DNA from 3 places in the Brevibacillus sp. SKDU10 genome. Region 2 is predicted to be linked to each of the others. Evidence: riboswitches for the same ligand, from Rfam matches in the RefSeq annotation. Region 2 holds a riboswitch; each other region holds the start of a gene.

The links. Region 2 has a riboswitch for lysine ahead of AYJ08_RS11140 (aspartate kinase). Riboswitches for the same ligand answer to the same signal wherever they lie in the genome.
Region 1: linked by a shared signal. The riboswitch ahead of AYJ08_RS16680 (amino acid permease) and the one ahead of AYJ08_RS11140 (aspartate kinase) in region 2 are both predicted to bind lysine.
Region 3: linked by a shared signal. The riboswitch ahead of dapD (2,3,4,5-tetrahydropyridine-2,6-dicarboxylate N-acetyltransferase) and the one ahead of AYJ08_RS11140 (aspartate kinase) in region 2 are both predicted to bind lysine.

What each region holds. Positions count from the first base shown of each region.
Region 1 is NZ_LSSO01000180.1:12,783-22,748, reverse strand. Features, by position in the region: gene pyrR (bifunctional pyr operon transcriptional regulator/uracil phosphoribosyltransferase PyrR) at 1-25, opposite strand, end outside; gene AYJ08_RS16710 (RluA family pseudouridine synthase) at 296-1,228, opposite strand; gene lspA (signal peptidase II) at 1,271-1,738, opposite strand; gene AYJ08_RS16700 (hypothetical protein) at 1,837-2,514, opposite strand; gene AYJ08_RS16695 (phosphoglucomutase/phosphomannomutase family protein) at 2,737-4,155, opposite strand; gene AYJ08_RS16690 (DUF4912 domain-containing protein) at 4,345-5,004, opposite strand; gene AYJ08_RS16680 (amino acid permease) at 5,328-6,836, opposite strand; lysine riboswitch at 6,951-7,139, opposite strand; gene AYJ08_RS16675 (DUF418 domain-containing protein) at 7,228-8,409, opposite strand; gene AYJ08_RS16670 (DNA topoisomerase III) at 8,459-9,966, opposite strand, start outside.
Region 2 is NZ_LSSO01000149.1:44,410-54,375, reverse strand. Features, by position in the region: gene sdhA (succinate dehydrogenase flavoprotein subunit) at 1-1,413, opposite strand, end outside; gene AYJ08_RS11160 (succinate dehydrogenase cytochrome b558 subunit) at 1,432-2,043, opposite strand; gene AYJ08_RS11155 (DUF2507 domain-containing protein) at 2,560-3,039, shown strand; gene metX (homoserine O-acetyltransferase MetX) at 3,147-4,244, opposite strand; SAM riboswitch class I at 4,349-4,459, opposite strand; gene AYJ08_RS11145 (GNAT family N-acetyltransferase) at 4,511-5,332, opposite strand; gene AYJ08_RS11140 (aspartate kinase) at 5,513-6,751, opposite strand; lysine riboswitch at 6,958-7,148, opposite strand; gene AYJ08_RS11135 (SDR family oxidoreductase) at 7,313-8,248, shown strand; gene uvrC (excinuclease ABC subunit UvrC) at 8,251-9,966, opposite strand, start outside.
Region 3 is NZ_LSSO01000048.1:12,481-22,446, reverse strand. Features, by position in the region: gene AYJ08_RS04005 (hypothetical protein) at 1-468, opposite strand, end outside; gene AYJ08_RS04000 (N-acetyldiaminopimelate deacetylase) at 802-1,944, opposite strand; gene AYJ08_RS03995 (aspartate aminotransferase family protein) at 1,945-3,165, opposite strand; gene dapD (2,3,4,5-tetrahydropyridine-2,6-dicarboxylate N-acetyltransferase) at 3,240-3,950, opposite strand; lysine riboswitch at 4,085-4,269, opposite strand; gene AYJ08_RS03985 (hypothetical protein) at 4,344-4,610, opposite strand; gene AYJ08_RS03980 (hypothetical protein) at 4,744-4,944, opposite strand; gene AYJ08_RS03975 (WG repeat-containing protein) at 5,087-6,259, opposite strand; gene AYJ08_RS03970 (amino acid ABC transporter ATP-binding protein) at 6,580-7,323, opposite strand; gene AYJ08_RS03965 (amino acid ABC transporter permease) at 7,339-8,019, opposite strand; gene AYJ08_RS03960 (amino acid ABC transporter substrate-binding protein) at 8,035-8,862, opposite strand; gene AYJ08_RS03955 (MFS transporter) at 8,976-9,966, opposite strand, start outside.

The DNA.
Region 1 (9,966 bases), on a different contig from region 2:
CCATCATAATGCTTTTTTCGTTCATTGGAGTTGCTCCTTTCAGCAGAAGTAGATGACCTTTACAAGACTCGGGAGACTACTATCTGCTAGCTTGTGTTGTTCCTGGTGGTCTGACACAAAAAAAGCTTCTTGTCTCACTGACAAGAAGCTTCGTGCGCACATAAAGAAGGGCATAACCATCCCAACTATATCTGCGTTATTCACCGTCGCCCTTGCCAGCCTCACGGGACTGGATTTAAAGGTTACCTTTTGTTACGAATGATTATGTCATACCTTTTTATATCTGTCAACACGTTTAACTTTTTTGCTCACGTATGAACTGAATTTCTGCTTGCAGTTCCTGTGGGAGCTCAGCCTCGAATTCCATGTATTCACCTGTACTCGGATGAATGAATCCTAGTGTCTTCGCATGTAAGGCTTGCCCATTAATATCCAGTGTTTTTCGTGGGCCATATTTGGGATCACCTGCTAGCGGGTAGCCAATATATTTCATGTGAACACGAATCTGATGGGTGCGTCCTGTCTCAAGCTTTAATTCCACAAGGGTAAAATCCTTCATCCGCTCTAATACGACAAAGTGAGTGACAGCAGGCTTACTATTGCCAAAGACAACCGCCATCTGTTGACGATTTTTGGGATCGCGTCCGATTGGGGCATCAATTGTCCCCATCTCATGTGGAATTTCTCCGTGAACCAAAGCCACATATTTACGATTAACGGTATGTTCCTTTAATTGAGCAGCTAGACTCGCATGAGCCTTATCGTTTTTGGCAATCATTAATAAACCAGACGTGTCTTTATCAATACGATGAACGATACCTGGGCGCATCACACCATTGATACCTGATAAATCCTTACAATGATACATGAGACCGTTGACTAATGTTCCTGTATAATGGCCTAACGCTGGATGCACGACTAGGCCACGTGGCTTGTTTACAACCACGACATCGGAATCTTCATAGACGATGTCTAAATCCATCGCTTGCGCTTCGATCTTCAACTCTTTTGGAGGTGGCACACGCAAGCTGATCTCGTCATCCATTGCTACCTTGTAATTATTTTTAATCGGAGCATCATTGACCGTAACTCGTCCTTCTTTTACCCATGCTTGCACTTGAGAACGAGACCATTCTCCTTCTTGCATAGTCAAAAATTTATCAATGCGTTCTCCTGCTTCTTCTTTTTCCACTGTCCAATCATAACGTTCGAAAGTTTGCTCTGTCATCTATAAGCTCCTAAATATATTCATTCTAATGGTAGTATGCTCTTACTTGCTGGAAGAATGTGATGGCTTGCGAGATTCCATAAAAATATCAATCAGCATCACGGCTACACCAAACGTAATAGCCATATCGGCTACATTAAAGATTGGGAAGTTGATAATAACAGCGTGTAAAAAGTCCACTACCTGTCCCGTTGAAACTCGATCAATAAAGTTACCGATGGCTCCGCCTAATACAAGCGATAAGGCAAAGGACATACGCGGATTGCTTTTTCCTTGTTTGTAAAGAGTATAGATAATCCCAATTACAACTAAAGTAGTAATAATAATAAAGAACACGCGACGGTTCTGGAGCATGCCAAACGCAGCACCCATATTACGGTGAGAAGTAAGGTGGAACACATTTTCAATCAAAGGAATGGACTCCCCGTATTCCATATACTTCACCACGAGATGCTTGGTCCATTGATCCAAGGCAATAACCGCGAGCGCAATTATGTAGTATAAATACATAACAGCCTCCTTACAGAAATGGCGTAGAGTAACACCGCAAATTGTACCACAGGCAAAATCAGTTGGGCAATTTTTTTCAATAACTTCCTGCTTGTTTATTAGATAGAGCTCTTTTTATGTCTCTCTTTATGTTTCAAGGAGGTCAATCCCTTTAGCTTCCGATAAAAGCGATACCCTTTACGCACCAGATCAAGCGCCCACAACGGAATCTTGATGCGACGATCTTTAATATAAGGGTAATAAATCCGATAGTATGCGCTTCTAATATCCTTCCATTTGCGATCTTCTCCCGGATGGATATAGTCGCTCACGTCAATGATATAGGCATGTCCTTGATACATAAGAACATTTTTACCATGCACATCTTGAGGATATAAGCCCTTCTCTCTCGCTTCATCCAATGCCTCGTCTACTTCTTTAATTACATTTTCAGGGATCGGGATTCCATAGCGGACACAATCAAACAATGAGATTCCTCGCATCCGCTTTATTACCAGATAATTTTCTCCCTTCTCATAACAAATCGGAAAATATTTTGATTCGCCCAGACGACGATATACCTCACTCTCTTCTTCGATTCCCGGTTTTCCTGGGGCGTACAGTTTAACAACAACGTCAGGGTAATCCGGATGACAGAATACACCTGCATAATTACCAGTTCCAACAATCTCCCATGGATGAGGAGCATAAAGGACTTGCACAGGGTCATAGGGAGAAGGTGAGTCCAATACTACTTCTTCTAAAAAACGTTCTAAAAGCTCCTGCTCCAATTTCATCGGTACCCTCTCTTCGTCATCGCATCTTTCTTTTTATTGTAACAAAGAAAGATGTGAGAAACATTGTTCCTTTAATAGTGTAATTTTTTCTAGAAAGAACTTTTCGCCATGCAATTGATTTGACCTGCATACTTTTAACTGACATGAGAAAAAAACCAACTCACGAGAAGCCGGTTTCTCTCCATTCAGCGTTTTCTTATTGGGGGTAAAGCTTTTGCTTGTTTACTCAAACCAATCCCTTACTGCCTCTTTCAGCCTTTCTAACTCTTCTGATCCAGTTGCCTCACAATAAATCCGTAGCAAGGGCTCCGTGCCGGATGGGCGTATCAATACCCAATGTCCACCTTCTAGTAACAGTTTAAACCCATCCGGTGTATGAATCGATTCAACAGCATATCCAGCGATCGCATGTGGCGGCTTCTCTTTAAAACGGCGTAAAAAAGCTTCCTTTTCTTTCAAGCGAATATCTAATCGGATACTATACATGCGTCCAAATTGGCGGTGGATATCCGCTTTAATTTCGTCTAAACTCTTTCCCTCGACCGCACACATTTCTGCAATTAATAAATTTATTAAAATTCCATCCTTTTCAGGAATATGTCCCAGAATGCTGGCTCCCCCGCTCTCCTCGCCCCCAATAAGCACATCACCCTTGAGCATCTGCGCCCCAATATATTTAAATCCGACAGGGGTCTCGATTATATCCAATCCATAATATTCACAAATCCGGTCTAGCTGATGAGTGGTGGCTACTGTACGAATGACTTTGCCCTGACCGTTTCGGTTTTTGACCATATGGTAGGTAAGTAGCGTAAGCACTTCATTTGGAGGTAAATACCTCCCTTGTCGATCCACGATTCCAAACCGATCTGCATCTCCATCATTGGCTACTCCTAAATCCGCATGCTCGACCAACACTTGACGAGACAATTCCGCTAAATGATGTTCATTGGGCTCTGGTAGGCCTCCGCCAAATAACGGATCTCTTTCTTCGCGGATGCTTTTCACCGCAACGCCGGCCTCCTGCAATAGAGCGCTCATATATCCGCTCCCTGCTCCATGCATGGCATCTACGACAACGGTTAAGTTTGCTTGCTGTAATGCATCCATGCGAATAAGTCTGCGAATATGTGCCTCATAGTGAGGCTTTAAGTGAATGGGCTGATATAGCTTACAATTTTTAGCCTCCTCAATGCAGCGGGTCTCTATCTGTTCATTCCTTGCTACAATCTCTTGAATCAACACCTCTAAGCGCTGGGTAATCTCAGGAGAAGCTGGCCCTGCATATTCGGGAATATATTTGATTCCATTGTATTCTGCGGGATTGTGACTAGCTGTTAGCATCACCGCGCCGCTTACCCCAAAATGCTTTACGCCAAAGGCAACGACAGGGGTGGGGGTCGGCTCACTTACCAAGAACGAAAGTATGCCCTGAGCAGTTAACACACGTACAACCTCTTGCGCAAACATTCGTCCCATAAAACGAGTATCATATCCCACGATGATTCCCCGATCGATCCACCCATTCTCCTCTGTATAACAGGCAATTGCTTTTGCCACGGTCCGTACATTTTCCATCGTAAACTGATCGGCCATCACAGCTCTCCAGCCGTCTGTTCCAAAAACAATCTGTTTTTTCATTTGATTCCCTCCATGCTAGACAAGGTAGTCACGTCAAATACTCCATTTTTACTGTATGAAGGGAAATAGTAGGATAGAAGGTTTGGGAACAGAAACAAATAAAAAAGCGACACATTGGCCGCTTTACATATCTATCATGAAAATCCTTATTTCTTCACTAGACGCTTCAAGGAGTGTCATCCCTAATTTTTACCAAACGGCGTACCGGTAAGCTGTCAATCTCACTTTCTCAGACCGCATGATAGGACAAAATTGCCCAGAAGCATAAAGACCAAACTCTGCTACGTACTGTTTCCCTGTTTGCAAATGTTCAACGTAGCAGGCTTCTGCTTCTTCGTTCATATACACGTCTTTATACCCCACCTCCCTATTAGAGGATATGCCTTCCTCCACCTCATAAAGACGAATTCCTTGTGTAATTTTCGCCCACTCTTCCTTTAGGTACCCCGCAATCATATGCAGGCGATATTCAGAAATAGACCAATGGATATACACAGTGTCTGGTGCCGTTGGAATAACAGCTATAGAAGGGACTCGCTTCTCCTCTAAGATAGCTTGTCCTTGGGTTTGTTCAGCTAAAAAGTCTTTCTCCTGAGTAGTATAGCTCTCCCCTCTGTCCGTTTCCAATGGATAGACAGCAGGATAAAAAGGTGGGCTAACAACCTTTCCCATGAACAAATTAATGAAGGACTCCTCTGCTACGCTTTGGCTGCTCTCCTTGTAAGCCTGCGACTTCAGTCCAAATTTATGAAGTTGGTATCTCACTTGGCCAATGGTCATCTCGCACCTTGTAGCGATTTCTTGCAGTGATAGGGATTGTGCTCGCATTTGTAGGATTCTTGTAATCATGAAGGTTGTGCTCCTTTCTGCTTAACTCATTGCTTTTAAGTATAAAAGAGCTTGCCTTCAAATCATGTCGAACGCTGAACGCATAACTTTTCTTCTTTTGTCGATACCAGCTAAAACGTTCGGCATAGAGAATGCTAGTTCGACAAAATTTTTATATTTACTAAATTTTTTTAAAAGAAAAATCGATGGACAAGAAGCTTACGTGGATTGGAAACATTTAAGAAGCATAGAAAAAAACCACTCACAAGCCCCAGAATTTCTTCCAGCTTGAAAAGTGGTTTTTCCTGTATTGATTATTATGAGCAATATAAAAGGACTACAGGCTAGTCTCTTACATGTGCACTGCTAAAATCACAATCGTGCAATTTCACAACCTTTGTTTTCTTGACCCATTTGTATCCCAACCATAAAGCAAGGAAGATCGGAATGCCGATATAGGACACCATCATAGAGTACCAATCAATTTTATCTCCAATAAATGCCTCGTAATTCTGTCCCATAATAACAACGATGCACAGTATAAAAGCAAATAGCGGACCGAATGGGAACCATCTTGCTTTAAAAGGCAATTCACTCAAGCTATGCCCTTGCGCCACAAACGCTCGACGGAAGCGATAGTGACTAATTGCAATGCCCAACCAAGCAATAAAGCCAGACATACCAGAAGCATTAAGCAACCATGCATACACAACCCCGTCGCCAAAAAGAGAAGCGAAGAAAGCAACCATCCCAACTGATGCTGTCATTAACAAGCAGTAAATCGGAATACCGCGGCGGTTTAGTTTTGTAAAAAATTTAGGTGCTTTCCCATCCTTCGCCATCGCCCACAGCATCCGTGTAGAAGCATACATACCAGAGTTACCCGCAGATAATACAGCCGATAAAATAACAGCGTTCATCACAGAGGCAGAAAATGCCAAGCCTGCTTTTTCAAATACCATTGTAAACGGGCTTAGAGCAATCGCTTCTATATCTCCACCTACCAGATTCGGACTGGTGTAGGGTACCAGCAAACCAATAACTAAAATGGCAAAAACATAGAACAACAGAATGCGCCAAAACACCTGCTTGATGGCTTTCGGGATATTTTTACGCGGATCGTCGCTCTCTCCTGCCGCTACCCCGATTAATTCTGTACCCTGAAAGCTAAACCCAGCAATCATAAATACGCCAAGGGCTGCCATAAAGCCGCCATGGAATGGAGCATCGCCAATGGTAAAGTTCGTAAAACCTACAGCCTCTCCGCCCATGATGCCAAAAATCATTAAGATACCAACTACCAAGAAAATAATAACAGTTGCTACTTTAATCATCGAGAACCAGAACTCTGACTCCCCATATCCTTTGACAGATAGATAGTTTAATCCAAACATAAAGGCTAAAAACAAGCCGCTCCATAACAAAGATGAACTGTTCGGGAACCAAAATTTCATTAAAAGCGTAGCGGCAGATAACTCGGCTGCAATCGTAATAGCCCAGTTATACCAATAGTTCCATCCTAATGCAAAGCCAAGAGCAGGATCTACAAACTTTGTTGCATAGGTACTAAAAGACCCTGACTCCGGCATATAAGCTGCCATTTCACCCAAGCTGGTCATTAAGAAATATACCATAATACCAATTGCTACATATGCTACAATCGCACCGCCAGGGCCTGCTTGAGAGATAGCTCCCCCACTTGCTAGGAATAACCCCGTACCAATAGAACCGCCAAGAGCGATCATCGTCAGGTGTCGAGCCTTTAGACCGCGCTTCAATTCTTGAGGCTGTCCCCCATCCCTAGTTGCCGATATGTTTGTTACACTTTCATTCCCAGTTGTTGCTTGTGACATAAAAAAACACTCCTTATCTTTTCAAAGATACGTGCAAGGAAGGAGTGGGAATATAAAAAATCCGTCATTTTAGAATCTGTCGACGGATTTATACGTAACCCGCATCATACCTTCCATGAAGATAGCACAACACGCTTATTCGGCAAATAAACGTGACAGTTCTGTCCCTTTCGGAAACAGCCCCAGCCTGTACATCACAGAGTCTTTGTACAAGCTTCGGCGGTCTTTCCTTTCTGATGGAGTCTACAACATCTCTGGGTCTCGTCCAGCATACTCTTAAATACCGCAACCTCTACCTCACCAGATATGATGAGGATTTATTATTTTATTAAAAAAGATAATGTCATTATAGATGATAAACCATTAGATTTCAACTAGATTTTTAGCCTTTCTATGATCGATCACGGCTTTGTTGCTTCAGCCGTAGTGGCTGCTTTTGCATATAGGTTGCACATCTCCACAGCCATTCCATTGGTCCAAAGGCATACTGAGATAACCACCATTTACTAAACATGATCTGTAATAGATAGATCGTAATACAAAATATAAATCCAATCCATAGCGGAATTCCTGCCGTATTAGGAATAAACAGGGAAAACAATAGGACTGTTACCAATGTCTGCAATAAGTAATTGGTTAATGCCATACGCCCCACATATGTGAAGCCTTGCATTTTTGCTCGAAAACGTTTGTTTTCCAGAAGCAGAACAATAGATACGAGATAAAAGACGAACAACGTTTTTCCTGTCAATTGAATGTACTTTTGAATTTCTTCAGACACATAGACTTCATGGCTGAAATAATAACGAAACATCGGAATAAACAATAGAATCGTTACTACTAGACTGACAATCTGAGTGATGCGCAATCCACGTTTCCATTCATGCACACGTTGAAAAAAGTTGATCTTCCCTGCACACAATCCCAACAAAAAAAGTCCTAGTAATTCAGGAATATAGATAATTACATTGAGAATCTGGATGCCACTTAGCATTTCATAGCGTTGACTTACTTTTTGTGCATAATCCTCTAGTCCATTAAACCAAGGAGCTTCCAATAGCACTTTTTGATCTAAATCAATATCCCCGGAAAAAGCAAACCAGATAAACAACATAAACAGAGCCATTAAAAAAATGCTCCAAACAAACAATGCTGATGCCTTCTGACGATAAAAAAATAAAAGTAAAAAGCCCACTAATGCATACATATGTAAAATATCACCGTACCACAAAAGCAGAAAATGCAGGCATCCCAGAAGAAACAGCACAGCTAGACGCATCGAAAAAAGGGCCCTCATCCTATACCCTTTCGCTTCTGCTCTACTCATAAATAGATAAAACCCCAATCCAAATAAAAAGGCAAATAAGGAGTAGAATTTTGTTTGGATAAATAAGTCATAGCCAAAGCGAAACATGGCATCAGCCCCTTGGGTATACCCTCTCGTGTCAAGCGGTTGGATTCCTAGCATAGCCGGGAAGTTCACCAGAAAGATACCCAGGATCGCAATGCCTCTAACGGTATCAATTGATGTTATTCGATCGTTAACGGAAATCGGTCTTGCTTGCTTCATCATCACACCCCCTTTCTTTCTTGTTTGTTACTTTGCCTTCTTTTATTCTTTTCTACTCAGTAGAATATAGCGCTTCTGTAATTTTTTTCCCTTTCGGTGCTCTTGCGCTTGGTTTTTTATACTCCTTAGCACCCGAAGAAGCTGTTTTTGCTTCAAACTCGAATTGAAATTGCGCTTTCTCTAAATCCCATTTCAAATAGGCATCAAACGTCTTGTCACCTTTTTTAAAGCCTTTTATTAATCCGCTTTTTCCTTGCTCCATCAGTTTTTTCACATTGGTGGCAGACAAGGATTTGCCAAGTAATTTTTTCGGTAAAGTGATTTTACACCCCGTCTTGTTATACTGATCACAGCCATAGAAATTCCCTTTATCTACAATCGAGCCCCTACATCCAGCACAAACCGCTATCTTTTTCCCTACCGTAAACTTAGAGGCTTGCTTAGGCATTGCCTCGATATCCGTGCCGGAAAAGTCCCATGTAGCAGATTGCTCGGTAGCATCCTGAACAATTTTGTGCGCTAATTTTTTGACTTGCTCCATAAATTCCTGCGCCGAAGCCTGCCCCTGCCCAATTTCTGCCAACCGTTGTTCCCAGCGAGCCGTCATCTCTGGAGAAGCAAGAATCTTATCTCCAATGGCATTAATTAATAAGCTCCCCTTCTCTAGGGCAAATACTTGGTTTTTCTTCACCTCGATGTACTTGCGATCCTTTAACATTGTAATAATACCCGCTCGTGTAGCCTCTGTACCGAGTCCCTCGGTTTTAGACAAGACCTTTTCCCACTCGCTATTCTCTAAATGCTTACCTGCGGTCTTCATTAGCGTAATTAATTGACCCTCTGTATAGCGTTTCGGCGGTTGGGTTTTGCCCGCTTTGACTTTTACACGGCTTACCTTCCCTGTTTCATTTTTTTCAACAGGCGGCAGTAGCTTTTCTTCCTCTTTATCCTTGTCGTCCTCTTCCTGACCTTGAAATAACACGGTTCGCCAGCCTGCTTGTACCTGACATTTTCCCTTACTGATAAAGGTTGCTCGCCCATCCACCAAGGTAGTAATCGTAGTATAGTCAAAAATCGCCGGCTCATAATGAGCAGCGATCAGACGGCGTGCCACCAAATCATAGATATGGCGTTCGTCAGCAGAGAGCTTGTCCAAATGTGGCACCTGCTCTGTAGGAATAATAGCGTAGTGGTCCGTTACCTTCTTTTCATTTACATAGCGTTTGTTATTTGCTACTGAATGAATTGGCGTAGGAAAGAATGATTGAAATTCCTTCTTTTTAGCCAGCTTGGACAAAATTTCTGGAAAACTCTTAGCTTCTCCTGGTGTAACAAAGCTGGAATCAGAACGCGGATAAGATAAAAATCCCTTCAAATATAATTGTTGGGCTATATCCAACGTTTTTTTAGGCGAAAACTTAAAAATCTTATTAGCGGTTGCCTGTAAGGATGAGAGATTAAATAGGAAGGGTGGTAAAAATTCCTTGCGTTCCTTCTTAACCTCCTGCACACTAGCAGGCTTTTTCTCACAGAATTGAGCTATGCGTGCAGCCATTTGCT
Region 2 (9,966 bases):
TCGATCATTGTAGCGAACCACTGTTACGTTATCAGTCATCCACTCGCCCAACTCTTTATGGATTACGTACGCATTTTCTGTACCGTCCATTTTTAAGATGTTGTCGTACTTCTCTTGTTCTTGCTTGGAATAGCTGTCAAATAAGCTACTTGGAAGATCATCTGAGAGCTTATCCAACGAGTTGATGTAATTGATTGCATTCGGACCAGCAACCATACCGCCATAAATAGCAGACAACAGCGAGTTCGCACCCAGACGATTACCGCCATGTTGAGAATAATCGCACTCACCTGCAGCAAAAAGGCCCGGGATATTTGTCATTTGGTTGTAATCTACCCACATACCGCCCATGGAATAGTGAACTGCTGGGAATATGCGCATTGGTACTTTTCGTGGATCTTCCCCAACAAATTTTTCATAAATTTCAATGATACCGCCTAGTTTTACATCCAATTCCTTTGGATCTTTATGAGACAGGTCCAAATACACCATGTTTTCACCGTTGATACCCAATTTCATATCTACACAGACATGGAAAATTTCGCGAGTCGCAATGTCGCGTGGCACAAGGTTTCCGTATGCGGGATATTTCTCCTCTAAGAAGTACCATGGTTTCCCATCTTTATACGTCCAAATGCGGCCGCCTTCTCCACGAGCTGATTCAGACATGAGGCGTAGTTTATCATCGCCAGGAATAGCAGTTGGGTGAATTTGGATAAATTCTCCGTTTGCGTAAATAACACCCTGTTGATACAACGCAGATGCCGCTGTACCTGTGTTAATAATAGAGTTGGTAGATTTACCAAAGATAATACCAGGGCCACCAGTCGCCATGATAACTGCATCCGCATGGAAGGCTTTAATTTCACCTGAACGCATGCTCTGTGCAGTTATCCCACGACAGACACCCGCATCATCAAGAACTGCGCCGAGAAAATCCCAGTACTCATATTTTTTCACAAGTCCTTCCGTCTCATAACGGCGTACTTGCTCATCTAGTGCATACAGTAATTGCTGTCCTGTGGTTGCTCCAGCAAATGCAGTACGGTGATGCTTCGTTCCCCCAAAGCGACGGAAGTCTAGCAATCCTTCCGGAGTACGATTGAACATAACTCCCATACGGTCTAGCATATAAATGATACCAGGTGCAGCATCACACATTGCTTTTACTGGTGGTTGGTTCGCTAGGAAGTCACCGCCATAAATCGTGTCATCAAAGTGTTCCCAAGTAGAGTCGCCTTCCCCTTTGGTATTAACAGCTCCATTAATACCGCCCTGCGCACAGACTGAGTGAGAGCGCTTAACCGGAACTAGGGAAAAAAGTTCTACGGCTACCCCTTTTTCTGCTGCTTTAATTGTCGCCATTAGTCCAGCTAGGCCACCGCCGACAATAATTAATTTACCCTTCGCCATGTTTTATTCCCCCTTCTCTTACACGAATGCGAATACGGCACGCAAGCCTACGTAGGATAATGCTACGAACAGGATCATGGTGAAATAAGTTGCCATACGTTGTGAACGCGGCCCTACTGTAATGCCCCAATGCACTAAGAACGACCATACACCATTGCAAAGGTGGAACACAGCGGATAGAACACCTACAGCGTAAAACGCTATCATTACTGGGTTAGTGAAAATATCATGCATGAGGTCATAGTTAATTTCGACAGTACCAAGTGCTTTGGCAATACGTGTTTGCCATACATGCCACGCTACGAAAATCAGCGTGAAAACACCTGTAATACGCTGCCAGAGATACATTTGATTGCGGAAAAACGAGTAGTTGCCATTGTTCGGTTTTGCTTGAAATGCAAGATATAGACCGTAAATGGCGTGGAACAACAGTGGGAGATAAATGAATGCAAATTCCAAAAACAATAAGAACGGTGCCTTTTCAATTAGGCCAACCGCTTCGTTAAATGCTTCCGGCCCTTTGGTTGCTTGAAAGTTCGCCGTTAAATGGAACAGTAAAAACAACCCGATCGGAAACAACCCGAGTAGAGTGTGAAGCTTGTGCAAAGCGAAGTTTTTCTTACTTGCCATGCCTTGGGTCCCCCCTTCATTGATGTGTGGAAAATGTTATCTTACAATACCTATGCCATCACCATGCAGGTTCAAGCAAGACACATGTTCCGCTCCGCTTCCACTTTGGAAGAACATCCTCTATTCACGAAAAACCAACCCCTCAATAGGGAAACACAAAATGTTTCCAGTTTGCGAAATGGTTTCAAAAGTCTGTCAATCCAACGCATAAAAAACCGCGGGCGCAAACGAGTTGTGTCTAAATAAAGAATAAAGATTGGAAATTATGTGACCAAAACCAATTGTACTCCTACCTCTTAGTAGCGTCAAGCAATTGAATAGACTTAATACATTCTTAGATTAATTGTAATCTATATCATTCCTAGCTTTTCTTGTCATTTATTCTTATTATGACCACGTATCTATCAGATATATCTGACTCATCCCTCATTTACTCCTATCATTTCCCTAGTCTTAGCATAATTGTTTTTTTCTTTCATAGAATAGAAATCATACACAAAAGGAGGACGAGCAAGAGTGAGACAAGCTACTGATATCCTACAACAGCTTTTACCTGAGTTTTCAGTATATGATCGTCAGCGCATGCAACAAATGAACATGCCTTTTGCCGGTCATCTCTTTTTTCGAAATGTAGTCACTCAGGAATTACTGGGAGATTGCGAAGCTCCTATTCTTTATTGGATGGGGAAAGAGATAGGTGAGACCTATCATATAGATGCGGCAGAAGATCTGATATTAGCCTTCATCCAGCTCGGCTTAGGAAAGCTGGAATTAACCTTGAGTACAGCTGGACAAATTGAATATCTCCTGACACATCCTCATCTTACCATGCAGACTACAAATCGACTAGAACGCACCCTACAGTTTGAGACAGGCTTTATTGCCGGATCTATTGGCAAGTGGTTAGAGCGTGAGTCAAATGCCACACTCACTCTTCTGGGAAAGGACAAAAAAAAAGAACCAACTGCACACATTCAGGTTGTTATCTCAGGGTAACAACCTGTTTTTACGTGCAGAGCTCTTATATACGTTTACATCATTACTAGTTGTCATTGTCATGGTTTCCTACCTGTCTGCTTTCTCTTCATCATCTGATAAGCTGGTTATCCAATCAATGATGTTTGTTGCTCTTTTACTGTTACAGGAAAATAAGGCCCTACTAGCTGAGCCATTTTATCCATTTCAACTAAAAAACCATCATGTCCAAATACGGAGTCAATTGCAAAAAAATCAACATCCTTCCCCTGTTGTTTTAACGTAGAGGATAGCCAAAGCTGATGAGGAATTGGATACAACAAATCGTTGGAAATAGCTATACAGACTACCTTGGCTTTGATACGCGACAATGCGTTTTCAATCCCATCCCTTCCCCTACCAATATCGTGTGTATCCATTGCTTTTAGGAGATACAGATAGCTATTTGCATCAAAGCGCTGCACGAGCTTATCGCCTTGATAACGTAAATAGCTTTCCACTTCAAATGTGGTATCCACTAAGTCGGCATGCACGGTTCCTTGATGGGCCCTGCCAAATCGTTCTTCAAATAATTCGGCTGTCCGGTATGTAATCATGCCAACCATACGCGCTGTTGCCAACCCGCGAATAGGACCTAACTGAGGATAATAATGTCCATTATTCCAATCTGGATCATTACAAATCGCTTGCCTTGCCACATCATTGTAAGCAATGGCCATAGCTGATAACTGAGCGCAGGTAGCCACTGGGATCACTACATCCATCATTTGGGGATATTCAACCGCCCACTCATAAACCTGCATACCACCCATCGAACCGCCAATGACCGCATAAAGATGAGAAATCCCCAGTTGCTCAATGAGCTTGTATTGGGCGCGTACCATGTCTCGGATCGTCACAACAGGAAAATGAGTTGCATATGGCTCTTTAGTTTCCGCATTCATACTTGCAGGACCTGTTGTTCCGTAACAGCCACCTAAGACGTTTGTGCAAATCACGTAATAATAATTGGTATCAATTGCTTTTCCTGGCCCAATCAGCCCATCCCACCAGCCTGGCTTTTCACCATCACCTACCACTTGACTGTCTCCAGTTAATGCGTGGCAAACCAAAATTGCATTCGATTGCTCAGAGTTGTACGTACCGCTTGTTGTATAACCGATTTCCACTTGACGGAGCACCTCGCCACATTCCAACTCTAGGTTGTGAATCGTTGCTTTTCTCAATGCAATTCCTCCTATTTCCACTTGATGCCCTAAAGTGCAGGTACCTATGTGCTAAAAAACCCCTCTTCCGGAGAAGAGGGGTTTGATCGTATCGACTAGACCCGCTCTTATCTGCCAGACTACTTCATGTGTGCCTGCTGGATTTAGCACCTCTCCGCTTCTTGCGGGGTTGCCGGGTTTCTTCGGGCCAGTCCCTCCACCACTCTTGATAAGAGATTTCTATATAATTATGTTTATCATACTTCTTTCGAGTAAGAATTGTCAATCTATTTCAATGAAAAGGATTCTTCTCTTTTTATTTGATACATCGTCCACATTCCAATGTCCTGAAAGCCCAAACGTTTATAAATAGCTCCAGCCGCTTGATTATCATAAAATAAGCACAAGCTTCGCCCTTCCGCTAAAACATCCCTGCACAGCGCTGCCATGCAAGCACTAGCATACCCCCGCTTGCGATAAATGGGATGAGTACAAACACCAACAATCATGGCAGCCATCGAACACTCGGCTGTTGTCGAAGCACAGGCTACCGTTTCTGTGTTCACCTCGACATAATAGGTTCTCCCCGTACCGCTTTCCAGTGTGTGTTTCAATGCTTCTTCTGCATCAGCAGATCTGCCAAACTCTTGAATCTGATCACGTAGGCTGACGATTTTTTTTACATCATGAACGGTGGCTTTTTTTACCTCAAATCCCTTGATGTCATCCTGAGATAATCGAGAGTCATCTTCTAATTCTGCAAAATAGGTAGTTTTGATCTCATGCTTCGGCAGATGGCTTGCAAAGGCCTGCAAAGAATCTTGTTTTCCTGATAAAACCTCCAGCTTCTTGTCAGCAAGGATAATTTCACTGAACCCTTCCATATCAAACCTATCCAAAGCATAAAATACGTATGAGTGATAATACCGCAGGAGCACCGCAGAGAGTTTTGTCTGGTCACTCGCTGACCATTCTCCCCATAACTCTTGAAAAGGGGTAGAGAAGCCAAAATTTTCGACATCACCAATAAGAAATAAGTTCAAGCTTCTCTCTTTTGATACCAATTCCATAAATGCTTCATAATCTGCTTCTGTTAGTTTTCGGATCATTTGGCAATTCCCTCTCCAAAAGTTTTTCCCTCCATTATTTGAAAAAGTGTACTATTTGTCAATAGAATTCAGAAAAAACACATAAAGCCCGGTGGAAGTCTCTCCACCAGGCTCCTTGATTAATCCAATCCTATCCCTGTCCATTTGAAGCACTCTACATGCTGTTTTATCTAAAACAAATTAAGCGTATACGACAGCATCCGCAGAAACATCCAATCCAAACGCCGTATGCAGTGTAGCTACAGCTTGCGCAACTTTTTCTGCTGGGATAACACAAGATACCTTAATATCAGAGGTAGATACCATCCGAATGAGAATATCCTGGCTGGATAAATGACTAAACATATCGGCTGCCACCCCCGGATTGGTTATCATACCAGCTCCTACAATTGAAACTTTTGCAAGGCCAGATTCATATTCCACATGCTCAAAGCCTAACTCCTCCTGATGAGCCGCCAAGGTCTCCAGCGTTCTATGTAAATCATCAGCGGAGATCGTAAAGGAAACATTATTTGCTTTGTCATGATAGGTGCTTTGAATAATGATGTCTACATTAATAGAAGCGTCCGCCAATGCTTTAAATAATAAAGATAACATGCCTACTTTTACAGGCATTCCGATAACCGTTATAGAAGCTACATCTTTGTCATGAGCTATTCCGCTGATTACTTTGCCTAACTCCATGTTTGTCTCCTCCTCAACCAATGTTCCCTCTTCTTCTGTAAAACTGGAACGAACCACAAGTCGAACTCGATGTTTTTTTGCACTTTCCACAGAACGCGGATGCAATACACCAGCTCCTAGAGTTGCTAATTCTAGCATCTCATCATATGAAATGGAGCTTAACTTTTGTGCACGAGAAACAATGCGCGGATCGGCTGTAAATACCCCTGATACATCAGTGTAGATTTCACAGCAGGTAGCCTGGAGACTAGCCGCAATTGTTACCGCTGTAGTATCAGACCCGCCCCGTCCCAATGTTGTAATTTCTCCGTTTTCGCTAGCTCCTTGAAAACCTGCTACGATGACAATTTTCCCCTGCTGTAATTCTTGCTCAATCCGTTGACTGTTAATCGTACTAATGCGTGCCTTTCCATGCTTCTCTTCCGTTAAAATGCCAGCTTGCCAGCCTGTCATGGACACAGCCTCGTACCCTCTGCTCTGTAGAGCCATACTAAGTAACGCAATGGAAACCTGTTCTCCTGTGGCAAGCAGCATATCCATTTCACGAGCAGGTGGGCTCTCATGTAATTCCTTTGCTAAATCGACAAGCACATCTGTTGTTTTTCCCATAGCAGATACCACAACCACCATGGCATACCCGGCATCCTTATAACGGATAATTCTCTGTGCTACCTCTTGAATACGCTCCGCAGAGCCTACGGATGTTCCCCCGTATTTTTGCACCACAATTTCCATTTTGAATCTCTCCTCTGGTATATTCTGCTAGTCTGGATCATATGCCTTCCTTGGTTCATTTATAATGAAAGCTTTTTACGAATTGAAGATACAAAAAAGGCAACGACAAAGGAAATACCTAGTCGTTGCCCTAACTGGACATACACGGTCCCTCCTTCCCCTGATTCACGGAAATGCCAAAGCAAGTAATAATAGCTCTAGCAGCCCGGTGAGATAGCTCTCCATTTGCATGACGGGTAGGACATGCAAATGACAGTCTTACGCTTATTCAACGTAAGCCCAGCATGCACCGCTTGGGTATCGCGTGCACACTTCGGCAAATTCCCCTTCCCCAGCTCCATCATAGATTCCCATATCTCCGGAGGGTACTCTTGGTTTTTGCGCCTCTACCTCACTCCTGTATAGGGAAGTGAGGTTGTTGCTTATGAGATTATTCAGAATTATATCACGTTACTTTCTCAGTTACAATTCTTTTTGTTAAGGGATATAAGAAGATATTAGCGTGATACAATGAGCATAGTTTTCGTATCTTTTTAAAAGGATATGAAAGGAGGCTTTCTAATGAAAGATAATAAAACCTTGCAGAACCAAACCGAGGCATACACGGACAATAAAGCTCCCTCCTCTGTACATTTGAACTCAAAATCCACCTCGTCTGTTGTTCTTATCACTGGGTGCTCAAGCGGCTTTGGAAAACAAATTAGTATAGCTCTTGCAGAAGCTGGCTATCAAGTAATCGCCACAATGCGTGATGTAACAAAAAAAGAGCCTCTTCTTCAAGAGGCTTCAGCCCGTAGCATTGAGGATCGTTTACACATTATCCCCTTAGATGTTACGAAACAAGATAGTATTGCGCAGGCCATCGACCAAACGCTACAACTATTTGGCAAGATAGACATATTGATTAACAATGCTGGCTATGCGACTGGCGGTTTTACTGAAGAAATCCCCCTAGAGGACTGGCGCAATCAGTTTGAAACCAATTTTTTTGGAGCGGTAGCCACCACTCAAGCGGTTTTAAAGCCCATGCGTGAGCAAAGGAGCGGTCTCATTATCAATATGAGCAGCATTTGCGGACAATTTGGCTTCCCTATGCTTGGTCCCTATACCGCCTCCAAACATGCACTAGAAGGCTTCAGTGAATCCCTACGCTTAGAAATGCTCCCATTTGGCATCAAGGTGGTCCTAATAGAGCCTGGGCCATATCGAACTGATATATGGGAAAAAAGCATAGAAGCAGCAGCTTTCTCACCTGAGTCTCCCTATCATACCTTTTTAGAGTATTTGCAACAGCAAGCCAAGCACAACGCCATGCACTCTGGCGATCCAGAAGAAGTAGTCCACACCGTATTACGTATTGTAAAAGCTTCTAATCCGTCCTTCCGTTATCCGGTTGGAAAAAGCATCAAAAGCTTACTCTTTAGTAAAAAAATATTACCCTGGAGATTCATAGAGCTGCTTGTAAAAAAGCAATTACACAAAATTATGAAGAAATAAGCTCATTTCTCATCCTTCAATCCTCTTAAGTGCGTAATAATATCTCTTGCTAATTTATCACCAATGCCAAGCTGGCGGAAATCTTCCACTGTTGCTTCCCGCATCTTTTTCAATGAGCCGAAATGCTGAAACAGCTTCTTCCGTCGCTTCTCTCCTATACCTGGTATCTCATCTAATTGTGAAGAAAGCATTGTTTTCGAACGTGCCTGACGATGAAACGTGATAGCAAAGCGGTGTACCTCATCCTGGACGCGTTGCAACAAATAAAACTCATGGCTGTCCCGCTTAAGCTCTACAGGCATAGGCGGGTCACCATAGAGTAACATCGCTGTTTTATGCTTCTCGTCCTTAGCGAGTCCACAGACTGGGATGAACAGCCCTAATTCATTTTCTAACACATCCATCGCCGCACTAATTTGACCTTTGCCTCCATCAATCACAATTAGATTTGGCAATGGCTGATTTTCTTTTAACAGGCGAGAATATCTACGTAAAATAACCTCTCGCATGGAACCGTAATCATCAGGGCCTTCTACTGTTTTTATTTTATATTTTCGGTACTCCTTCTTGTCTGGTTTCCCATCGGTAAAGACAACCATGGCCGAGACAGGTTCTGTTCCCTGTATGTTAGAGTTGTCAAAGGCCTCAATACGATGAGGGGTTCCTATTCCCATAATGTTGCCTAAATTATGGACAGCCTGCACAGTACGGGCATCATCCTTTGCTAATAGGGCAAATTTCTCAGCTAGGGCAATGCGAGCATTTTCGTTTGCCATATCAATTAATTCATGCTTTTTCCCTCGTTTTGGAGTCAGCACTTTTACTCCTAGCCATTCCGAGATCAGCTCCGGCTCACTTTCCTCAGGCAGTAAAATCTCTTTTGGCAGAGCTTGCTGTTTGTCAAAATAATACTGCGCTACAAACGACATGAAATCCTCTACAGCATCTCCGTAAAAAGGAAACGAGCTTGTATCACGCTCGATTAGTTTACCTCCCCGCATATAAAAGACCTGAACGCACATCCAGCCCTTATCGGTATGATAACCAAAAATATCGCGGTCAACTGTATCAGTCAATGTAATCTTTTGCTTCTCCATGACTGCTTCAATATTATGAATTTGGTCACGAAATTCCTTTGCTCGTTCAAACTCCAAATTCTCGGCAGCCATCATCATTTTCTCTGTTAAGATTTCCTTCGTCGCCTTATGGCCGCCATCTAGGAATCTAGCAATCTCATCAACAATGCGTAGATTCTCCGCCTTATCCACCTCGAACACACAGGGTGCCATACATTGATGCATGTGGTAATACAAGCATACCTGCTTCGGCATATTTTTACATTTACGCAGCGGGTATAAACGATCCAGCAGCTTCTTCACTTCTTGGGCAGCGGTCGCATTGGGATACGGTCCAAAATACTTCGCCTTATCCTTTAAAAGGCGACGCGTGATCTCCAAACGCGGATGCGCCTCATTGGTAATTTTAATATAGGGGTATGTCTTATCATCTTTTAATAAGATATTGTACCTAGGATCATATTTTTTGATCAGATTACATTCTAAAATAAGCGCCTCAATCGGGCTAGAGACGACAATATATTCAAAATCAGCAATTTCATTTACTAATAACTGAGTTTTGCCATCATGACTGCCAGTAAAATAGGAACGAACGCGATTTTTTAATACCTTAGCTTTTCCCACATAGATAATGTCGCCATT
Region 3 (9,966 bases), on a different contig from region 2:
GAAGAAGAATCCGCCATCCCGTACAGAGTAGGATTTCTCCTTGCTGCTATCCACCACATTGCCATCCGGACCGATAATGTTGACTTTGACGCTCATATCCTTAGCATCAATGATATTATCTACCTCTACATATACTCCAAAGTTACGCGGAATGTTTTTTTCCAAAAAACCTGTTACGGGATTAGTCAGCACAATATCATTATTTTTGTTTTGCTGAACTCCTTCAAGTACCATAATATTGACGTTCGGCTTATCGATAAACAGTTTACCTGTCTCTCTATCATAAGTAGCAAAGCCACCAAGGCTAGTAATCAATTCTTGCGTCATATCAAGTGTTGAAGCCGTAACCTCTATTTTAGTATTGCGCTCTCCATTGAAATATGTACGTATGCTGGTATCTCCCCATGCAGTTGTAGCTGTAGCTGCAACAATGACAGTTGCAAGTCCTGCTATCCATTTCTTTTTCATCACAATTCCTCCATCAATCATAATATATAGAAAGCCGAAGCTATACTTGTATGCTTTCAGATCAAAAGGATATTTGTTCCTTTTTGTTTTCTCTATATCTTAGACGCATTATTTCTTAAATAGTTGTGGTTAAAAAAGAACTTTTTTACCTTCATCCACAGTATCCACAGTATGTTCTCAAATTTTATACACAAGTGGATAATAGTGATATGATGCTAATTCTGATATAAAAGCTTCCTTTTCTCATTAATGACTTAGATTAGATTGTGGATAACCAACCGGATATTTGTACATATAGCAAAAGACGACCCACAGGTCGTCTTTGGTTGCTTTTTAGTTGTTTTCATTTGACATGATCTTTTCATATTGGCGAAAGAAACGGGTAATGATTTCGATTGCATTCTCGATGGCTTGTTCGTTTGGTTCTAGCTTAGCATGGTGCAAGCCATAAGGAGTGTCTACACCTAGCCAAAATAAAAAGCCAGGGATCTCGGCCAAAAAGTATCCGAAATCTTCACCAGTCATCGCTTCGGTGCACCGAACCAATGTAACATCATCCTGAAGATCCAACCAGCTCATAAATCGTTTGGACAGCTCTGGATCATTATACACCTGACAGTACATGGCACCATAATCAATTGTTGCTTCACAATCGAAGCCTGTTTCTATCCCTTGGACGATCGCTTCAATCCGCTGTTTAATCTTACGCATCGAATCCTGAGACAGCGTACGAATCGTTCCTTCTAGTCGAGCTACCTCGGCGATAATATTTTGCTTTGTACCGCCTTCTATTTTACCGACCGTAATTACTCCAGCATCTAACGGATTTACATTCCGAGCAACAATCGTCTGTAATTGGGTCACAAGCTGTGCCGCTACAACTACCATATCATTGGCGAGATGCGGATAAGCTGCATGCCCTCCCTTCCCCTTCACCTCAATAAATAATTCTGAAGTGTTGGCAAAGAAAACTCCTTCTTTCATTGCAATGGTTCCGACTGGATATTCTGGTGCGATATGCAGAGCAAAGATAGCATCGGGCTGATAGCAACGAAATTCAGGGCTGGCTAGCATTGGTTCCGCACCGCCTGGTCCCTCTTCTGCTGGTTGAAAAACAAACAATAAATCGTCTACAGCAGGACTTTTGGCAAACTCGCTTAGGATGCCAAGCCCTATAGCCATGTGTAGATCATGTCCGCATGCATGCATATAGCCCTGATGTTGGGAACGAAAATCATAGCTGGTCTCCTCTTCAATCGGCAGTCCATCCATGTCAGCACGCCAAGCTAGCATTCGCTTTGGAGATGTCCCGTTTACTTTAACTAGCACACCTGTTTTCCAAGTTGTTACCTCAAGATGCTCCTGAGGTAACTGGGCAATAAATGAAAGCAAAAACTGCTGCGTTTTAAACTCGGCAAAACCAGGCTCCGGGATCTTGTGTAACTCACGGCGAATAGCTACAAAAGGGGATGTCATTTACATAACCTCTCCCTTCACGCGGGCCGCCTGCTCTAACACGTCGCGGAAACACACCATAAAGCGATCGATCTCCTCGCTGGTTAGGGTGAGCGGAGGCAATAGTCGAATAATTGTTTTCTGCGTAACATCAATTAAAAAGCCGGCCTCTAGCATCCCTTGTTGGATATGACTAACCTCTTCTGGAGCTAGCTTCGTCTGAATGCCGAGCATCATGCCTTTGCCTCGAATATCAGATAGAAGTTGTGGATATTCATCAACTAAATGAGCTATACGAGCCCACAAATACTCTGCTTGCTTTTTCCCCTCTTCAAGCAATCCATCTACCAGCAGAGCTTCCATAACCGCATTGCCCAATGCTGCACTTAATGGAGAGGGGGCAAATGTTGTCCCATGGTCTCCAGGCTTGAAAAGATTGGCCAGTTTTTCTCCAGCGATCACCCCACCTAGCGGTAATCCACCGCCGACACCCTTGGCAAATAAGATAAGATCAGGTTCCACAGTCGTATGCTGGTAGGCAAACAGTTTACCAGTTCGTCCCATACCTGTTTGAATTTCATCCATAGCAAATAGCACGTCATGTTCTTTACACAGAGCAAAAGCTGTTTGCAAAAAGCTCTCGGAAAGCGGAATAACTCCACCCGATCCAAGAACTGGCTCCATTAATAAGCAAACAGGTGAGTACGTCGTAATAATCTCTTCCAATCCTTCTATATCACCAGGAGCTACCTCATATACAGGAAATGCCGGCAACGGGTAGTCCTGATAAACATGAGCTTGTCTTGTTAGCTTGACAGCTCCAAGCGTCCTGCCGTGGAAGCTATTTTTTAGCACAACAATCCCAGCATTCTCTCTTCCGGTCATTTTTGCCCATTTATGCACAAGCTTGATCGCAGCTTCTGTTGCTTCAGCTCCTGAGTTACTGAAGAAAACTTTTCCCGGAATCGTATGCTTAACTAACTGCTCTGCCAATGTGATGGCTGGCTTGTTCAAAAAAATGTTGGAGATGTGCAAGAATTTCTCTCCCTGTTCTACAAGAGCTTCTACAATTTTGGGATGAGAGTGGCCCAGAACAGAGACAGCCAGACCAGTAAACAAATCAAGATAAGCTTTTCCCTCTGTATCAAGTAAATAATTGCCCTCTCCCTTTTCAATTGCAATCGGCAATCGTTTGTAGGTGGACATCAAATAGGTTTCATCTTTTTGTAGCCAATCCGTCATGGGAAGACGCCCCTTTTATTCAGCTCAATCTATGACTAGCTGATATGATATATACCTTACAGTTTTTTACATACTTATAACTGACGCAGTTCTTGCATAATCTCTGTTTTGGACTTGGTTTTTGCATCAATTTCTTTTAGGATTCTTGCCGGTGTCCCAGCCACTACTACGTTCGCAGGAACATCCTGTGTTACAACAGCTCCCGCAGCAACCACTGAGCCTTTACCAATCCGTACACCCTCTAAAATAACAGCATTTGCTCCAACCAATACATCATCCTCAATAATTACAGGTGTGGCAGAAGGCGGCTCAATGACCCCTGCTATGACAGCTCCTGCTCCGATGTGGCAATTATTGCCAACCGTGCCGCGTCCGCCAATAATAACGCCCATATCGATCATAGTACCTTCTCCAATAGAAGCACCGATATTAATTACCGCACCCATCATAATTACTGCATTATTTCCAATGTGTACTTGATCACGAATGATAGCACCTGGCTCAATACGCGCTTGAATTTCTTTTGTGTCTAGCATCGGGATCGCAGAATTGCGACGATCGCTCTCTACCACATAGTCCTCAATGCTGTCCTTATTGGCTTCAAGCACAGGCTGTACGTCCTTCCATTCGCCAAACAATACACCTACATTGCCTATGATAAAGGTTTTTGTATTTTGGCCAAAATCAATTCCTTCTAAATTTCCCTTTACATGCACCTTCACAGGCGTCTTCTTCTCGCTCTTTTGAATAAAGCTGATAATTTCGTGGGCATTCATCATGTTCATCGAGTGTTTCCTCCTACCAATTTGGTTTATGTAATCGCTATTGCAAAATTACTGTTTTGAAAAAAGAATAACCCCTTGATAAGCAAAAAAGCAATGAGTGGATCGCCTACTCATTGCTGGTTCTACCTTGGCAACTCATAAATAGCGCTCCACGAAAGGCACACCTTTCATGACAGGACGTACGTTATTCACGTACACCCCAGCCGTAGATTGCCGGTCAGCAACGACTTCGGCGCATTGACCTTTTATCCTGTCCTCATCGTCCCGGCGATGTAAAGCAAACAGGATGACTCATCCGCTGCGCACCTCTATTTTGGATTATTCCTATGTAATTTTCACTTCACTTTATCAGATAAACCCTTACCTGACAACCGCTTTGTACAAATGGATTTTTTAAGCAAATCGGTATAAAAGAAAAATCGAAACGGGTACGATCACAAAAGCCGTAGCTACAATCCCAACCCAACTGATCCATTGCTTAGATCGTTCACCAATTAATAAATGAACGAAGCTAAAATAGATGGGAAAAACGCCTGTACCAAAAGCAACTAATAAAAATAAAGTGCTAAATTGTTCTCCTCGGTAAAACTTTAATCCATAGAGGAGCCAGACAAACCAAACAGCTAATAACACAAGGCCAATAAGATATGGTTTACGCATGGACGCTCTCCTTTTAAAAAAATTGACAGCTTCGAAGCCTTTCCATTTATTTATAACATACAATTCAGGAAATTTAAAAATTACATAAGTAAAAAAGCACCCCTTCAGAGGAGCGCTTCAACCATTTTGTAGTTTACATATTCTGATTACTTTTTGCCTTTTTCTGCTGTGAGTGAGGAGTCTCCTTCATAAAGCTCGTATCGTAATCAACCCATACATGCTCCTCATCGTGCTTTGTTGTATCCTTCATAATTCCTTTATACAAGTAGTAGAACAAGATGAAAGAGAAGACTAAGACCCCTATGATCGGATACATAGCAATGCCGATTTCCATGGTTTTATATCCCCTTTCCAAATCATTACCAATATTATACTTTATTTAACAGAACATTCAAATGACTTTAGACACATTTTAGACATATTTTACTTCACAATAAAAAGCTCTCGCTACCAATATCGCGAGAGCTTCGACAAAGTTATTCCAAATCCCCTGGAAACTCCTTCATAACAGAGCTTTTCCAAACGATTTCACCTTGTTTATTGACATAACAAAAGCTATATCCTTGTTCGTCATGTGTTACCTCATAAGCCAAACCGTTATGAAATACACCGCCCGATTCAAACTGAGGCTTAATTACCATTTTTCCTTGCTTGTTGATAAATCCATATTTGCCATTCACCTTAACAGAAGCAAGTCCCTCGGAAAAAGGCAATGTACGTTCATAAGTAGGTGGAAGTAAAAACTCACCTTTTTTGTTAATATAGCTGGCTTTAAAATCCCCATCCACAGCAACCATCACATCGGCTACTCCTTCTGAAAAGCTTCCAGGCTCAAAGCCCTCTGGTTTCACTACCTCCTGACCCTGCTTGTTGATGAGACTATATCCCCTTTCCTCACCCGCATAGACTAGGGCCAGCCCTTCTTGAAATGGATTCGCAATTTGATAAGTAAAAGGAATGATGACCTTTCCTGTTTGATCAAGATAACCTGCTTTTCCATCCTTATAGGCTACAGTGGTACCTTCTTGAAAACCCCAGACAATCTCATATTCTGGTTGAATCACGATTTGTCCACTCTTATTGATAAAACCATATTTATGATTTTCACCTATAGCAGCTAGACCATTTTGAAAGCTACGAGCAAATTGGAACTTGGCTGGGATCACCATCTTATTTTCTTTATTGATAAAACCAAAGCGATCCCCTGCTTTAACAGCAGCTACTCCTTCTGAGAACGAATCTGCTTCCTCATACTGAGGAGGGATTACAAAAGAGCCATGCTGGTTGATAAACCCGTATTTCCCATCCTTCTTAGCAACGGCAAGCCCTTCATGAAACTCGCCAACCACTTCAAATTGGGGAGCGATGACTACCTTTCCCGTTGCATCAATAAAGCCATGCTTATCTTGATCCTGTATAGAATATAGGCGAACTTCTTGTTTATCCTCGACTGAAACAGATTCTTCTGTACCGGCGGATTTGGATGTTTGTGTGCCTTGGTTACCAGCGCCTTTGGTCTCCTCGGACACCTGGGCTACATATACCGGTTTCTCAGCCGCCTGCAAAAAATGATGTGAACCTGCTGCATGTATGAATGGTAGACAAAGAACTGCTGCAATACCTGTTTTTGTCCATTTTGAGATGTTCATTACTCTCCACCTGCTTCCTCGAATTTCATATCGTTATTGAAGAAGAGACACGTCAATTTACTAAGCTACTTGCTATGTATTCTTTCCATAAAAATAAGTGCTACCTATAAAAAGCTGTCTCGGGCTTTTGTGCTCGTCTTTTAGGCTTTCCTGTTTACTTATTTATTAGACGTACTTAGATGCCAAAACGTTTTCATCTTTTTTTTACCAATTTCTCTTACATCTTACCTTTATACAGTAACCCTACCCTTACTATTTAAATCAAAGCTCGATATTGGTAAAAAACAAAAAAACACTGGAATAGCTCCAGTGCTCAATCGTTATGCTTGTATGCGCCGTAAAAATTGTTGCGTTCGTTCGTTTTTTGTATGCTCAAAGACTTCCTCAGGAGTCCCCTGTTCCAAAATGACACCGCCATCCATAAAGAGGATACGATCGGCTACATCTCGTGCGAAATTCATTTCATGGGTAACGATCACCATTGTCATTCCTTCTTCTGCTAGCTGTTTCATAACCTTCAATACCTCACCAACTAATTCCGGGTCTAGTGCAGAGGTTGGTTCATCAAACAGTAGAACTGTTGGATCTAGTGCCATCGCACGGGCAATACCTACCCGCTGCTGTTGTCCCCCAGATAGCTGATGGGGATACATGTTCATTCGATCAGCAAGACCCACTTTTGTAAGCATTTCCTCCGCTCTCGCCTTGGCTTCTTCCTTCGAACGTTTTTTTACAATAACTTGTCCTTCCATGACATTCTCTAGGGCTGTCATATGCGGGAAAAGATTATAGCTTTGAAAAACCATACCTGATTGCTTACGAATAGGAAGCAAATCCTTTTCCTTCATTTTAGTAGCAGGTGTAAAGTCAAGACGTTGATCTCCTATTTGCATGCTTCCCAATGTAGGTATTTCCAAAAGATTCATGCATCTAAGCAATGTAGTTTTTCCAGAGCCTGAGGGGCCTATGATGACGACAGCCTCTCCTTTTTTAATCGTTACAGATATATCCTTTAAAACATCAATTTGTTGAAAGCTTTTATGAAGTCCTTTTATCTCAATCATGATGCTTCTCTCCTCCTACCTAGCCATACGGCGTTCCAGACGATGTTCCACACGGCTTTGCAATGCTGATAATATCGTACTGAAAAACAGATAGATAATCGCGACCTCACAATAGAGCACCAAGGGTTCGTATGTCATCGCAGTAATCTGTTGCGATATCTGAAACATCTCTGTCACTGTAATAGTAGCGGCTAGAGAGGTATCTTTCACTAGACTAATAAACGAATTACCAAGCGGCGGTATCGCCACACGTAGAGCTTGAGGAAGAATAATTCGGCGTCTTGCCTGATTTTTGGTCATCCCAATTGTATAAGCCGCTTCCCACTGCCCCTTAGGCACTGATTGAATAGCTGCACGGATCACTTCGGAGTTATACGCTCCCACACTTAAAGAAAAACCAATAATGGCAGCCGGAAATGGATCAATGGTAACACCTAGCTTCGGTAGGCCATAGAAAATAATAAATAATTGCACTAATAATGGAGTACCTCTGATAACCCATACATAAAAGCTGGAAATTCCATACAACAATTTATTCGTTGATAAACGAGCAATCGATGTAAAAAAAGCAAGTATTAATCCAATGATAAAAGAAACTAGCGTAAGAGGTATCGTGAACAAAATTCCCGCCTTTAACAGCGGGAAAAATGAATCCACGATAATACCGATAATACGATCAGATTGTTCCACTTCCATTCAGTCCTATCTGTATTATTTGGAGACGTCTGCACCAAAATATTTCTCGGATATTTTCAAATAAGCACCATCAGCCTTCATCTCTTTTAACGCTTTATTTACTGCTTCAATCAGTTCAGGATGTTTGCCTTTTGCAAACATCATTCCATTTTCAGTAGCGTTAGGATGTTCGGCTGCAATTTTTATTTTCACATCAGGCTTTTGTTTCTTAAAGTCGAGGAAAGATAGACCATCGTTAACAGTTGCATCTACTCGCTTGGACAATAAAAGCTCAATAGCCTGATTAAATCCTTCCGATTGTACAATTTCAGCCCCATTCTCTCGTGCTAGGTCTGTTAAATTACTTGTGAGAGTTTGAGCTGATTTTTTTCCTTTTAAATCTGCAAAAGTCTTGATTTCATTATTATCCTCATTAACAATTAACACCGCTTTTGACACAATGTATGGGTCGGAGAAATCAAATTTTTCTTTCCGATCTGGTCGTATGCCCACCTCATTTACAACCATTTCAAAGCGATTTGCTTCTAGTCCTGCAATCATGCCATCCCATTTGCTTTCAATAAATTCAGGTTCTACACCGAGACGTTTTGCAACCTCACGAGCGATTTCCACATCAAAGCCTGTTAGCTGTCCTGTAGAATCATGGTAAGTGAAGGGTGCGTAAGTGCCTTCTGTACCAATGCGAATCTTCCCAGCCGTTTTGATCGCTTCCAAGGAGTTTTTCGCTGTTGTGTTTCCTCCTTGCCCGCCTGTGGCTCCCTGATTAGATGACCCACAACCAGCTACAAATAGAGAGAGCGCTAGAATAGAAACAAGTGCAGTAGAGTACCAAGCTTTCTTCATTTGTTAAACCCCCAGTTATCTTATCGGATTTTACCCCTTTGAAAATCATAGTAACATTTTAACGCCTTGTCAATAATGAGTAAAGCAAATTTTTGTATGAAATGTATTTATCATTATTTTGATTCATTCTGTGATCCAAGATGTGTTACCACTAGGTTTTGTCTTTTTCCGTATAGGTATGTAAGTAGCCCCGTACATACCGTGAAAATACTCATTAGGATAAGAAAGGAGGAAACCCCAATAAAATCCAGACTTGCTGATGTAAGAAGCATAGCGACCTGAATAATAATCCGGTCTAGTATTTCTTTAAAACTAAAAAATCGTCCTTGGACCATTTCGGGCAGCCTTTTTTGAAACACGGTTGTTACCATCGGAATTATAAAGCCTAGAGTAAAACCGAACAATCCAAATGAAAGTAGCACCATCACTGGACTTGTACTAAATGACATTCCCCATTCTGCAATTCCGATGACCACTACAAGTAAGGAGGATACTCTTACTAAGTTTACTTGACTTACCAATTTTTGTACAAAAATCCCTGCAAGAAGTACACTTGCTCCTTCTATCGCATAGATATATCCCATAATCGTCGAGGAATCCTGAAGTTTTCCAAAGGCTAAAACCAATATATTAAATCCGCCTAAGAAGAGTGTCACTACCCCAGTGCTAATCAGCCCAACGGTTACCGATGGCTCTTTTTTCATTATTTCGAAAACTTCTATAAATTTCAATTTTTCTGTTTGTTTACGTTTATGGTGTGACTGCGGAATTCGAACAAATAGCACAATCATTACTAGTATCAGAAAGCCGATAAACGCCCCCATAGTAACCGCCTGCATCGTAAACACTGTTAACAGTAGCCCCCCGACGGCTGTACCCGCAATTCTAGCCATGGTAGCAATGTTCATATACAGTGTGTTTGCAGAGAGGAGATTAGCCTCCCCAACCAATGCCGGCAAGCCTGCCCGTACGGTTGGCAAATACATGGAACCAGCTACTTGATTCACAATTAACGAAGCAACTAGCCAGCCAATGGAGGTGTAACTAATAGCAAAATACATAAAAACAGGGGCCAAACACCTCAAACAGGAGGAAGCAATCAAA